DNA from 4 places in the Neobacillus sp. DFD-2R genome. Region 4 is predicted to be linked to each of the others. Evidence: riboswitches for the same ligand, from Rfam matches in the RefSeq annotation. Region 4 holds a riboswitch; each other region holds the start of a gene.
What was found. Region 4 has a riboswitch for S-adenosylmethionine ahead of AC3ANV_RS26820 (YezD family protein). Riboswitches for the same ligand answer to the same signal wherever they lie in the genome.
Positions count from the first base shown of each region.

Region 1: it holds a riboswitch for S-adenosylmethionine, as region 4 does, so the genes downstream of both, psiE (phosphate-starvation-inducible protein PsiE) here and AC3ANV_RS26820 (YezD family protein) in region 4, are expected to answer to the same signal.
Region 2: it holds a riboswitch for S-adenosylmethionine, as region 4 does, so the genes downstream of both, AC3ANV_RS15445 (5-methyltetrahydropteroyltriglutamate--homocysteine S-methyltransferase) here and AC3ANV_RS26820 (YezD family protein) in region 4, are expected to answer to the same signal.
Region 3: it holds a riboswitch for S-adenosylmethionine, as region 4 does, so the genes downstream of both, AC3ANV_RS04305 (methionine ABC transporter ATP-binding protein) here and AC3ANV_RS26820 (YezD family protein) in region 4, are expected to answer to the same signal.

Region 1 is NZ_CM173228.1:226,802-229,924, reverse strand. It holds gene AC3ANV_RS01185 (N-acetylmuramoyl-L-alanine amidase family protein) at 1-558, shown strand, start outside; gene psiE (phosphate-starvation-inducible protein PsiE) at 1,110-1,553, opposite strand; SAM riboswitch class I at 1,694-1,799, opposite strand; gene AC3ANV_RS01175 (DUF4097 family beta strand repeat-containing protein) at 2,199-3,032, opposite strand; gene AC3ANV_RS01170 (HAAS signaling domain-containing protein) at 3,034-3,123, opposite strand, start outside.
Region 2 is NZ_CM173228.1:3,067,591-3,070,713, forward strand. It holds gene AC3ANV_RS15435 (malate:quinone oxidoreductase) at 1-1,086, opposite strand, end outside; partial or broken gene AC3ANV_RS15440 (aldo/keto reductase) at 1,359-1,439, opposite strand; SAM riboswitch class I at 1,761-1,859, shown strand; gene AC3ANV_RS15445 (5-methyltetrahydropteroyltriglutamate--homocysteine S-methyltransferase) at 1,942-3,069, shown strand.
Region 3 is NZ_CM173228.1:903,202-906,324, forward strand. It holds gene AC3ANV_RS04290 (toprim domain-containing protein) at 2-358, shown strand; gene AC3ANV_RS04295 (thioredoxin family protein) at 369-677, shown strand; gene AC3ANV_RS04300 (hypothetical protein) at 786-1,142, shown strand; SAM riboswitch class I at 1,306-1,412, shown strand; gene AC3ANV_RS04305 (methionine ABC transporter ATP-binding protein) at 1,589-2,614, shown strand; gene AC3ANV_RS04310 (methionine ABC transporter permease) at 2,607-3,123, shown strand, end outside.
Region 4 is NZ_CM173228.1:5,329,123-5,332,245, reverse strand. It holds gene tuf (elongation factor Tu) at 1-897, shown strand, start outside; SAM riboswitch class I at 1,292-1,396, shown strand; gene AC3ANV_RS26820 (YezD family protein) at 1,481-1,606, shown strand; gene AC3ANV_RS26815 (phosphoadenylyl-sulfate reductase) at 1,704-2,411, shown strand; gene cysP (sulfate permease) at 2,424-3,123, shown strand, end outside.

The sequences.
Region 1 (3,123 bases), 360 kb from region 4:
TCTGTAGCCGGTGATAATGGAAAGTTCACAACGAGAATTCCTCATGAAAATGCCGGTTCGATTTTAACTGTTACTGCAACGGACAGCGCAGGAAATGAAAGCAGTCCAACAAATGTTACAGTTATGAAAGCGAATCTGAATGGTTGGGTTACTGAAAATGGTAAACGCTATTATTATGTAAACAACGTAAAACAAAAGGGTTGGTTAGTGTACAACGGCAAGAAGTATTACCTGGATACTGCTACCGGTGCAATGAAAACCGGTTGGGTTCTTGATAAAGGTAAATGGTACTACTTCAATAAATCTACCGGTATTATGACTACCGGTTGGATTCTAGACGGGAAGAAGTGGTACTATCTGGACAACACCGGAGCCATGAAAACCGGTTGGTTATGGTATAACAAGAACTGGTATTTCCTAAATAAAGATGGTTCGATGGCGACCGGCTGGATCTTAACCGGCGGTAAGTGGTACTACCTCTATAGCAGCGGTATCATGGCACATGATACGAAGATTGGTTCTTATCGAGTTGGTCATGATGGTGCCAGAATTAGATAAGTAAGTCTCGATTAAAAAGAGAGTCACAGACTGAAGGCAAATCCCAACTATACGGATTTGCCTTCAGTCTTTTTTAATAATTAAGTTACTATTATGTGCGTTTTCGCAAAAAGACCCTGCTATTCGCAAATGAAATCGGCATAACCGCCAGAACAGGCAGGCTATACTCAATTAGTCCATCCCCTCGACCTGAAAACTTGACAAAATCCGACTAAAATCCTTTTTAATCAAACGTTTGATTAAATATCCCGCGAGGCTTCTATTTTAAAAGGTTTTCCGTCTAAAAATAGTAAAAAGAATGTCAATTGGTGTTTCATTTTTTTAATAGAATATCAAATTTAGTATCCTCTTTGTGAGCTATCGAGTTGTACAAAAAAACCGTATCTATTTATGATACGGTTCACCCTAACGTTACTACCTGCGGTTTTTTATCAATAAAAATAGGAACATATCCATCTTTTCCAACCCGGGATACGTACAATAACTTTGGAAATATTCGTGCACCTAACATCCTTCAACTTTTCCATTCGAACAATAGTGACAAGCAATTATTATTTTTTATTCAACCGGGTACTATCGGGCCTTTCACGAGGAGTTAAATTGATAATGAAATACCCAATTATTAGGATTAAGATAATAATCGCATAAAATAATGAATTTTGAGGGTGATCGTGATCAACAATAATTATTCTTATCATTGCCGTTATGCCAATATATAAAAAATACCTAATAGGGAAGTGGTAATCTTCTTTAAAGTATTTAACAATCATAGAAATAAACTCAAAATATAAAAAGAAGATAAGTATATTGGCAAGAAAAAGTTTAAAGTCATTGTTGCCTCCCCCTATCAAAATCTGAATGAAAATGATTAATTCCTTAACTAGTAAAATAGATAAAATGATTGCTAGTAAAACGAGGGATATATTCAAAAATATTTGGAGAATCTTTGGGATAAAGCATAAGATAATAGAAAAATTCTGTTTTATCTTAAACATGCAAATCTTCCTCTCACTTTTAAACTATAACTCAACTTTAATTTTTCTTAGAAATATTCGATTACCTTCTTTCTCCTCCTTCAAGAAAAAGCAAAAATGCACTCTTAAAAAGAGTGCATTACTGACAAATAAAACCTACACTCTTATCAATCAAGGTATCATCACCCGCAGGAGTTAGCACAGTATCTTAGTAGACCTGTTGCTGAGGTTTCATCGGGCCAGTCTATTCACCTCTCTGGATAAGAAATATTTTTTTATAACTTTATCAACCGACAAAAAGAATGTCAAGATAATTCTGTCTCTTAAAAAACACTACATCCCTACAGCTATAAAATAAAAATAATGACAGTTATTATTTTAATCTCAAAACTCTCCTTGGGAACTGGGAAAGAAAAAACCTATCCATCCTTTACAAATATCGGATAGGTGGCACCAGGCACGTGGAACGGTGCTTGTTAGGTTAATCGGTAAATTTTACTCGGTACGAATAAGATAACTCATTGTCTTTCCCGGCAGACTCTATTACCTGTCCATCCTCCTGGACAATCACAATCCCTAGATCCGTCCTCTCTTTAGAACAAAACAGAAAAAGGCGTCCGATTCAATCTCGGCAGCCTAAACTGTGTTCCTTTACTTAAAATGATTCTATTTTTTATTGATAGACACAGATCCCGCACTGGATTCCAGCTGCAGCTTCGGACCGCCTGAGCCGATGGAGCCGATGACGCGGTCATGTTCCTTTGTTGTGTACGAAACGTTGGCCAGATTGATATTCACACTGCCCGCAGATGTCTGAAGGTTCAGTTGCAGAGACTCCGGCTGCTGCCCGGTTACGATTCGAACGGATCCTGCGCTGCTGCTGGCAGTGATGTCTCGGGTAATCGCTTTTACTTGGACATCCACCGAACCGGCGCTGCTGGTTAAATCCATTTTCCCCTCTATGTTCGTTAGTTTTATACTTCCCGCTGAAGAATGGGCGGTTACATCGCCTTTTAAGTCTTCCCCTTTAATACTGCCTGCGGAAGAATTCAAATCTATGCGGCCCGCTGAAATTTGCCGGATTTCAATACTGCCTGCCTGCGAGCGGCCGGTGAGTTCACTGTACATTTTCTCCGGTACCTCCACATCGGCTTGCAGGTGATTGGACATGAACTCAAATAGCGATAAATGAAATTTTTGATCATTTTTCGGCCCGATATCAATCATTGCCGTATCACCGCTCTTGCTTACGGAAAACACCAGATCCTTTCGGGAGGTTTTGCCGTGGAGGTGAACGGTTAAAGCGTCGGTTTTTGAAGGATAAAAATGGACGCTGGATGAACGTGATTCCAGGTTTATTTTATTAATGTCCTTAACTTGAATCGTTTTCGTTTCATTTACCGCAACCGCCGAGGCAGGATGGACAAACCCGTAATAGAAAACTCCAATGACTCCAATCACCAATCCCAAAATAGCGGCAACTATCGATAACTTTTTCACCTTAATAACCCCCTCTCACGATTTTCACATTGAGCTTCCAATACCAACGGAGTAAGCGAATATATCCCTTTGCCAAAAAGTGTGTCAACAG
Region 2 (3,123 bases), 2.3 Mb from region 4:
AATCAGGTATTTTGTCAGTGACATCTCTTTTGCGCCTGCCGCCAACATAGTTAAGACATTATTCGGTTTTACGGAAGTAACTAAATCAAACATAGAACCAGTTTTTAGGAACTTTGGTGAGAAGCCGGCAAATGGTCCAAATAGCAACGATTTTTTATTTTCAATAAATCTTGTGTCAAGATGCGGAACAGACATCGGCGGAGCACCAACCTTAGCTTTACCATACACTTTTGCATGGTGCTGCGCTACAACATCCTGATTATTACACACCATAAATATTCCGCTTACAGGGAATCCCCCAATATGTTTTCCTTCAGGAATACCGGATTTTTGCAGTAAATGCAGGCTACCTCCCCCGCCTCCGATAAAGACGAATTTTGCAGTATGACGTTCGACAGTACCGCTATCGAGATTTCGCACTTTCAATTCCCACAAGCCGTCGCTAGTACGTTTCATATTCATAACACTATGCTGGTATTTTATCTCGACGTTTTTACACTTTAAGTGGTCAAACAACATGCGTGTTAAAGCACCAAAGTTGACATCCGTTCCAGAGTCGATCTTTGTAGCCGCAATCGGTTCATTCAATGTACGGCCTTCCATGATAAGAGGAATCCATTGCGTCAGTTTATCATGGTCGTCGGAAAAATCCATCCCTTGGAATAGAGGATTGTTCGACAGCGCTTCAAAACGTTTCTTTAAAAACGTTACATTTTGTTCTCCTTGTACTAAACTCATATGTGGCAATGGCATGATAAAGTCCTGTGGATTTTGTATCATCCTGCTGTTTACAAGATAAGACCAAAACTGCATTGAAACTTGAAACTGTTCATTAATTTTTATCGCTTTACTAATATCTACAGTTCCATCCGGTTTTTCGACCGTGTAGTTAAGCTCACACAGTGCCGCATGCCCCGTTCCCGCATTATTCCATTCGTTAGAGCTTTCCTCTCCTGCGTTTGCGAGCTTCTCAAACACTGTAATTTCCCATTCTGGTACTAATTCTTTCAAGAGTGTCCCTAAAGTCGCACTCATGATTCCGGCGCCAATTAAAATTACGTCTGTTTTAGTTTCCCTGTTGCTCATTTTTATCAACCTTTTCCCCTAAAATTTGCAGAAAAGTTGTAGGCATCACACCAAGCTAAGGCGCAACCAACATACACACCTTTTCTGTCTCAATATAACCAAATCATAGTGTATACAATTATTTACAGATAAAGATATCTACTATTATATGATAATTTTAAATTATTTAAAAGTAGGTAAAAAGTGAGAAGTCCGTCCACAAGGCCCAGGTACACACATTTGGTTTGCCCCTTCCAATGAACCGCCACCCTCTATTTTTCGACTCTACTTATGATAGCACGCCATGAACCATATACATAACCAAATGGTTGATGAATCAAATATAAATCTAAATAATCCTCTAGTAATTGTTCCCAAGTCGTTAGTGGAAGAAAAAAAAGGCTGTCGGAACATCTTACCTGTTGAATCTAAGCACCCATTAGTGGAATAACACAATAGATTATATACAATAAACTGTTCTTTTATTTTCTCTTTTGCCAATCTAATCTTCTTAATTAGACATAATTCGACAATAACAAGGAATACACTTTTTTCTTATGAAAAAATATGATTTGTCCTACATACTGAAAGTAAAAATATAAGCACTTCTATGAAAATTCTCACATTTTATTCGATTCCTGTTGACAGACTAGCAAAACAGGGATACATTATGTTTAATTTTAATATTTTGAATAATCTTATCCAGAGAGGTGGAGGGACTGGCCCTTTGAAGCCTCGGCAGCAGACTTATTTTAGTATGCCAATTCCAGCAGCGATTTGCTTAAAGATAAGAAGAGAATCAGTTACGATAACTTCCCCTTTTCTTATATTTGAGAAGAGGGTTTTTTAAATAGTAAAGAAAGAAGGAAATAATTTATGTCAAAAACACTCGTTAAATCTCCATTTAAGGCCGATCATGTAGGTAGTTTTCTAAGAACGGAACCGATTAAAGAAGCAAGAAAGGCTTATGTGAATGGGGAAATTGATAAAGATGCCCTCAAGTCTACAGAGGATAAAGAAATTGAGAAGCTTGTACAAAAGCAAATTAAAGTGGGACTTAAATCAATAACGGATGGCGAGTTTAGACGTTCTTGGTGGCACTTAGATTTCTTATCAGGTTTAGAAGGTGTTGAATTATTTGAAACGGAATATGTAAGTAACTTCAAGGGTGCTAAAACAAGAAATAATGCCATTAAAGTGGTTGATAAAGTAGACTTCGATAATCATTATATGGTAGAACATTTTAAGTTCTTAAAAGAGGCAGTAGACAAGTATGGTGATGGAAGTCAAGTTGCTAAATTCTCCATTCCAAGTCCTAATATGTTATTCACTAGAATTCAGGGTGATGAATATTATAACGGGAACAGAGAGCAGTTCTATAATGATACAGTAACAGCATACCAAAAAGCCATTCAAGCTTTCTATAATGCGGGATGTCGCTATTTACAACTAGACGATACTTCCTGGATTGATTTTGTTTCGGAAGAACGTATTAAAGCAGTTGTAGATAGACTCAACATGGAAGTACAGGACATTATCGATACTAGAGTACGTTGTTTAAATGATGCCCTTTCTAAGAAACCCGATGATATGATCATCACGATGCATATTTGCCGTGGAAACTTCAGGTCTACCTATATTACAAGTGGTGGGTACGATTATATATCTGATGCCATATTTGCTAATTTAAATGTAGATGGGCTCTTCCTAGAATATGATGATAAACGTTCAGGTGATTTTGGACCATTAAAAAGCTTTAAACGTGATGACCAAACAGTCGTACTAGGACTGATTACATCTAAATTCCCGGAACTAGAAGATCCGGACGCGATTAAAGATAGAATAAATGAAGCAAGTCAATATATTCCTTTAGAAAACCTAGCATTAAGTCCTCAATGCGGATTCTCCAGTACGGAAGAAGGAAATATATTAACAGAAGAGGAGCAATGGAATAAAATAAGTCACATGATAAAAATTGCTGAAAGTGTATGGGGTAACAAATAGACTGTAGAAACTCTCCCTCCCAGTTGTATATATGGAAGGGAGAGTTTTATCTGA
Region 3 (3,123 bases), 1.0 Mb from region 4:
TATGAATGATTCGTATGTTGACAAAGTTCTTATTGTCGAAGGTAAGTCAGATAAAAAAAAGGTAAAGAGTATTGTAAAGGAACCTGTTGAAATCATCTGTACAAATGGAACGATCAGTATCACAAAATTAGATGAATTGATCGATTTCCTTGAGGACAAAGAGGTCTATATTCTTGTAGATGCGGACGAAGCAGGCGAAAAGCTCCGCAAGCAGTTTAAACGGGAGTTCCCCCATGCAGAGCACTTATATATTGATCGGATGTATCGGGAGGTAGCGACAGCTCCGGTAAAACACCTTGCTACTGTTCTCTTAAGTGCGAATATCGACGTTCATACCCAATATTTAGAGAATTGTTGAGCCTTCAAAGATGAAAGAATGGACAAGAGAAGAGTTAGTATCATTTATTGAAAGTAAATCGCCTGGAATCGTTTATTTTTATACACCTTTATGCGGGACATGTCAGGTCGCCTCCAGGATGCTCGAAATAATCAGGGAAATGGTCAATGTTGAGATAGGTAAAATGAACTTAAACTACTACCCTGATTTTGCTAAAGGCTTCGCTGTCGAAAGTGTTCCTTGTTTACTGTTTGTTAAGAACGGCGAAGTGTTAGAAATGGTTTATGCGGTTCATTCCGTTCCATATTTGTTGGAGAAAATAAAAGAACAGTTATTGTAAAACAGATGCTAAAATGGTGTCTGTTTTTTTTGTCGAACAAATATAAAAGGAAATCAAGTCCATTTGCTGAATATAAAAGTATAAGCCAAAGAGACTGGAGTGGTGGATATGATCGACACGATTCAAACCTTTCTTCAGACTATTAATGAGCGGAAGCATGTTCTTCAATTAATACAAAGTACAGATAAATTAATGATTCATTTTGTTTGCGGCCCTGAAACGGTCCCTATTGCTTTAATAAACGGAGAATTTTCATGGCTTCATGATATCAGGGAGAAATTCCTTTCATGTAAGATTGATGGAGACGCAGTTGCAATCAAACAATTGCTTGGAGGGAAGGAGAAATTACGCTTCCTCGTAAAGAGTGGCCAACTAAAGGTAACGGCCCCGTTTCGAACTATTTTAATGCTGGAATCTATTTTTTATTTAACAAAAGTAGGAGAAGAGCTTGATCAAATCATTTAAAGAGCACAGGTTTACTGAAGATACCCAAAATTCCCCAAGAAGAATAGTGCGAAAAATGTAGAAGATTTCGTTGACACCTCTTTTTATCCATGTTACGATAGCTTTTGTAATAAAATAATTGCTTAAATCATTTAATGTGTTAATTGAATATAGATGCGAAAAGCTCTTATCGAGAGAGGTGGAGGGATGTGCCCTATGAAGCCCGGCAACCGTCAATTTTTATTGAAATGGTGCCAATTCACACAAAGCATTTGCTTTGGGAGATGGGAGAAAGGACTATTTTAATAATGCCTTTCTGCCTGTGCAGAAAGGCTTTTTATTTTTCTAAAATAATAGAATGTTTTACTTTAAATAGTCAAAACCTATATTTAAGTGATGAAAAGCGGTCGGAATTTTTGGAATTATGATGAAATTCCAGGTAAATTGAGTAAAAAGTAGGTGAGCCAATGATATCAATCAAAAATGTCCAAAAGTTTTATCCTTCTAAACAGGGGCAGCTAAAAGCGGTAGATGATGTGAACCTGGAAATCAATGAAGGTGAAATTTTCGGGGTAATTGGATATAGCGGAGCAGGAAAGAGTACGTTAATTCGAATGTTAAACGGGCTGGAGCTTCCGACTGAAGGTTCCATAACAGTAGCGGGACGGGTGATTTCTAGGATTAAAGGCAGGGACTTACGAAAAGCACGCCAAGAAATTAGTATGATTTTTCAACATTTTAATTTACTTTGGTCAAGGACTGTAAGAGAAAATATCGCTTTCCCATTGGAAATTGCCGGTGTTAAAGGTCCGGAGCGGACTAAAAAGGTTAATGAGCTTATTAAACTGGTCGGCTTAGAGGGAAGGGAAAATGCCTATCCGTCACAGCTAAGCGGCGGTCAAAAGCAACGAGTGGGGATTGCCAGAGCGCTGGCTAATAATCCTAAGGTTTTACTTTGTGATGAAGCAACCTCTGCACTTGATCCGCAAACGACGGATTCGATTTTGGAATTGTTAGTGGATATTAACAAACGGCTTGGACTAACAATTGTCTTGATAACCCACGAAATGCATGTTATAAGGAAAATTTGCCATCGCGTTGCAGTAATGGAAGGCGGGAAAATCGTAGAACTCGGATCGGTTTTAGATGTGTTTAAAAACCCGCAGCAGCCAATCACGAAACGATTTGTTCAGCAGGTGACAGAGCCGGAAGAAACAAAAGAAACGGCAGAGCATTTGCTTGAGCGCTACCATTCAGGACAGGTTGTACAGTTGACCTTTATTGGAGAATCGGCCGAACAGCCAGTAATAACCAACCTCATCCGGCACTATAAAGTTACGGTAAATATTTTGCAGGGCAAAATTTCACAAACCCAAAGTGGTTCATATGGTACCCTCTTTATTCATCTTGATGGTGACAGTGCAGAAGTCAATAAAGCCGTCGACTTCATTCGAACGCAGCAGGTTGGAGTGGAGGTGGTTTCAAATGGGTAATGGTTATTTCAAGGATATTGATTGGCAGGCAATGTGGGAGGCCACTGTACAAACCCTTTATATGACTGGTATTTCAGTTTTGGCGACCTTTATTTTAGGTATTATTCTTGGTTTATTGCTATTCCTTACAACGAAAGGAAATATGTGGGAAAATAAGCCGGTTAATACAGTAATCAGTGCTTTTGTTAATATTTTTCGGTCCATTCCGTTTATTATTTTAATTGTGCTATTAATCCCGTTAACAATGTTATTAGTAGGATCTATGATTGGGGAAAATGCAGCATTGCCGGCATTGATTATAGGAGCCGCACCGTTTTATGCAAGAATGGTGGAGATTGGCCTTAGAGAAATTGATAAAGGGGTTATTGAAGCTGCTAAATCAATGGGAGCAACCACAAGTACGATTATTTGGAAGGTGCTTCTTCCGGAATCGATGCCAGCCCTTGTTTCTGGAATCACAGTTACGTCGATTGCACTTATTGGTTACACAGCAATGGCCGGAGTAATCG
Region 4 (3,123 bases):
CAAATGGACGGCGGTATCCTTGTAGTATCTGCAACTGATGGCCCAATGCCACAAACTCGTGAGCACATCCTTCTTTCTCGTCAAGTAGGAGTACCATACCTTGTTGTATTCATGAACAAATGTGACATGGTAGACGACGAAGAACTTCTTGAATTAGTAGAAATGGAAATTCGTGATCTATTAACAGAATACGACTTCCCTGGTGATGATACTCCGGTTATCAAAGGTTCTGCTCTTAAAGCATTAGAAGGCGATGCTGCTTGGGAAGAAAAAATCTATGAACTTATGACTGCTGTTGATGAGTTTATCCCAACTCCAACTCGTGACACTGATAAGCCATTCATGATGCCTGTTGAGGATGTTTTCTCTATCACTGGTCGTGGAACTGTTGCTACAGGACGTGTTGAGCGTGGTGTAGTTAAAGTTGGTGACGTAGTTGAAATCGTAGGTTTCACTGAAGAACCAAAATCTACAACTGTAACAGGTGTAGAAATGTTCCGTAAGCTTCTTGACTTTGCAGAAGCAGGAGACAATATCGGTGCTCTTCTTCGTGGTGTAGCACGTGAAGATATCGAACGTGGTCAAGTATTGGCTAAACCAAAGTCAATCACTCCACACACTAAGTTTAAAGCACAAGTTTACGTTTTATCAAAAGAAGAAGGTGGACGTCATACTCCATTCTTCTCAAACTACCGTCCACAATTCTATTTCCGTACTTCTGATATCACTGGTATTTGTATGCTTCCAGAAGGTACTGAAATGGTTATGCCTGGCGACCACATCGAAATGACAGTTGAACTAATCGCTCCAGTTGCAATCGAAGAAGGAACAAAGTTCTCAATTCGTGAAGGCGGACGTACTGTAGGTTCAGGTTCAATTACAACAATTCAAGAATAATTATTTACTATTAAAAGCAGGTGGGTGTAGATCCACTTGCTTTTTTATTTTTAGCGAAAATGGTTTATTTTATTTACTATAAGAAATATCTAGCTCTAGCGCCAATACAAGGCCTAGAGCTTTTTGTATCGTTTAGGAAACTATAAAATAATTTGGTGCGGATAACTTGGAAAATTATCTGACTTTACCTCAGTCGAGCCGTACCAATCCTGTCGTGCGCTAACCGGGCGCTTGCGCCTTTTGTTCTTAGGACTTTTTTAACAATTTATGAAAAAGCCAGAAAATTTTAAAATAACAGATTGACATTTATACATAATGCTGTTAAATTTAATTAAACCGATATATTAACTAGGGATTAAACTCCTTAAAGAATTTTGTTTTTATTAAAAATGAATACTTATCCAGAGAGACGGAGGGAATTGGCCCTTTGATGTCCGGCAACCTACAAATAGTAAGGTGCTAAATCCAACAAAATGTGAACCATTTTGAAAGATAAGGTAAAAATATTACCTAAACAGTCTTTCCGAAATGGGAAGATTTTTTGTTTAACAAGGGAGGGACTTGTTTGGGAAAAGAAGACTTGCTGGAACCTGTTTTTGCACGGCTTAAAGAGTTATTAACAGATTTAAAGTTTGGTTCGATAACGCTTGTCGTACAGGACGGAAAGATTATTCAAATTGAAAAGAATGAAAAAGTAAGGTTGAAATAAAAAGTGCTGACTAGAAAACTAGAGGCAGTTTTAACTGCTTGGTTATAACTGTTTTTTTTATTGCCTTAAAGAAATGGGGGAAGTTAGCTTGACTGAATTGTTGACTTATCATACGTTTGATTCGTTTTCGCCGCCTTTGTTTGCAATGAGTGATGAAACAAAAGGCGCTCTCGAAGTATTAAGATGGGCATATCAGCATTACTCAGAAGATGAGATAACATATGCATGCAGTTTCGGGATTGAAGGTATTGTTTTAATAGATTTGATCTCAAAGGTAAATGACAAAGCAAGGATCGTATTTCTTGATACAGGGGTTCATTTTGAGGAGACTTATCAGTTAATTGAACAAGTAAAACAAAAATATCCAAACCTTAGAATTGAATTAAAAAAGCCTGAACTTACACTTGAACAGCAGGCATTGGAATATGGGGATGAATTATGGAAGCGTGAGCCTAATAAGTGCTGTGAAATGAGAAAGGTCATTCCGCTTAATGAAGTCCTATCCGGCGGGACGGCATGGCTTTCAGGATTAAGAAGAGAACAGTCAGAAACAAGGAAGAACACCGAATTTTTTAATTTGGACAGTAAATTTAAATCAGTAAAAATTTGCCCACTCATCCATTGGACCTGGAAGGATATTTGGAGATATGCTCACAAAAACCAGCTTCCATACAATATCCTGCATGATAAGGGCTATCCAAGTATTGGATGTAAAACTTGTACTGCACCCGCTTGGAATGAAGAAGATCTTCGTTCGGGAAGATGGTCCGGTAAAGGAAAAACTGAGTGCGGACTGCATGGATAAGAGGGGACGTCAATGACACTTACTTATGCAGCATGTGCAGTTGCCTTGTTTTTTGCCTTGAATATTGGTGCTAGCGGTGCCGCAGCTGCCATTAGTATCCCTTACGGCTCAGGTGCACTTCCTAGTCGGAAAATAGCCTTGCTTATCTGCGGCATTGGTATTTTTGCCGGTGCTGTAATCGGAGGCAGTGAGGTGGTTAAAACAATTGGGAGCAACCTTATTCCCCACACGTTTTTAACCGTAAAGGTTGTTTTGATCATTCTTTCATCTGCTGCTTTATCTTTATTTCTCGCTAATATTTTAAGTATTCCTCTTTCAACAAGCGAAATTACCGTTGGAGCTGTGGTGGGGGTAGGAATAGCCTATCGTGCCTTATTTATTAAAAATATTATGGTGATCGTTGCTTTTTGGTTTATCATACCGATTATTGGTTTTACTTTAGGGTTTATATTTGGAAAACTGATTCAGCGAGTACAAAAAAAATACCCTAAGCTAGAAACAGGGAAAACAAAAGGCATTCTCTCACTATTTGTGATCATTGTTGGTTTTTTCGAGTCCTTTTCAGCGGGAATGAACAATGTTGCCAATGCAGCAGGGCCAATCGTCGGAGCCGGAATATTGACAGTCAAAGCCGGCATAATCATCGGCGGTTTGATTATTGCTCTCGGTGCCATTCTCCTTGGAAAAGGTGTGTTACAAACAAATGCTAAAA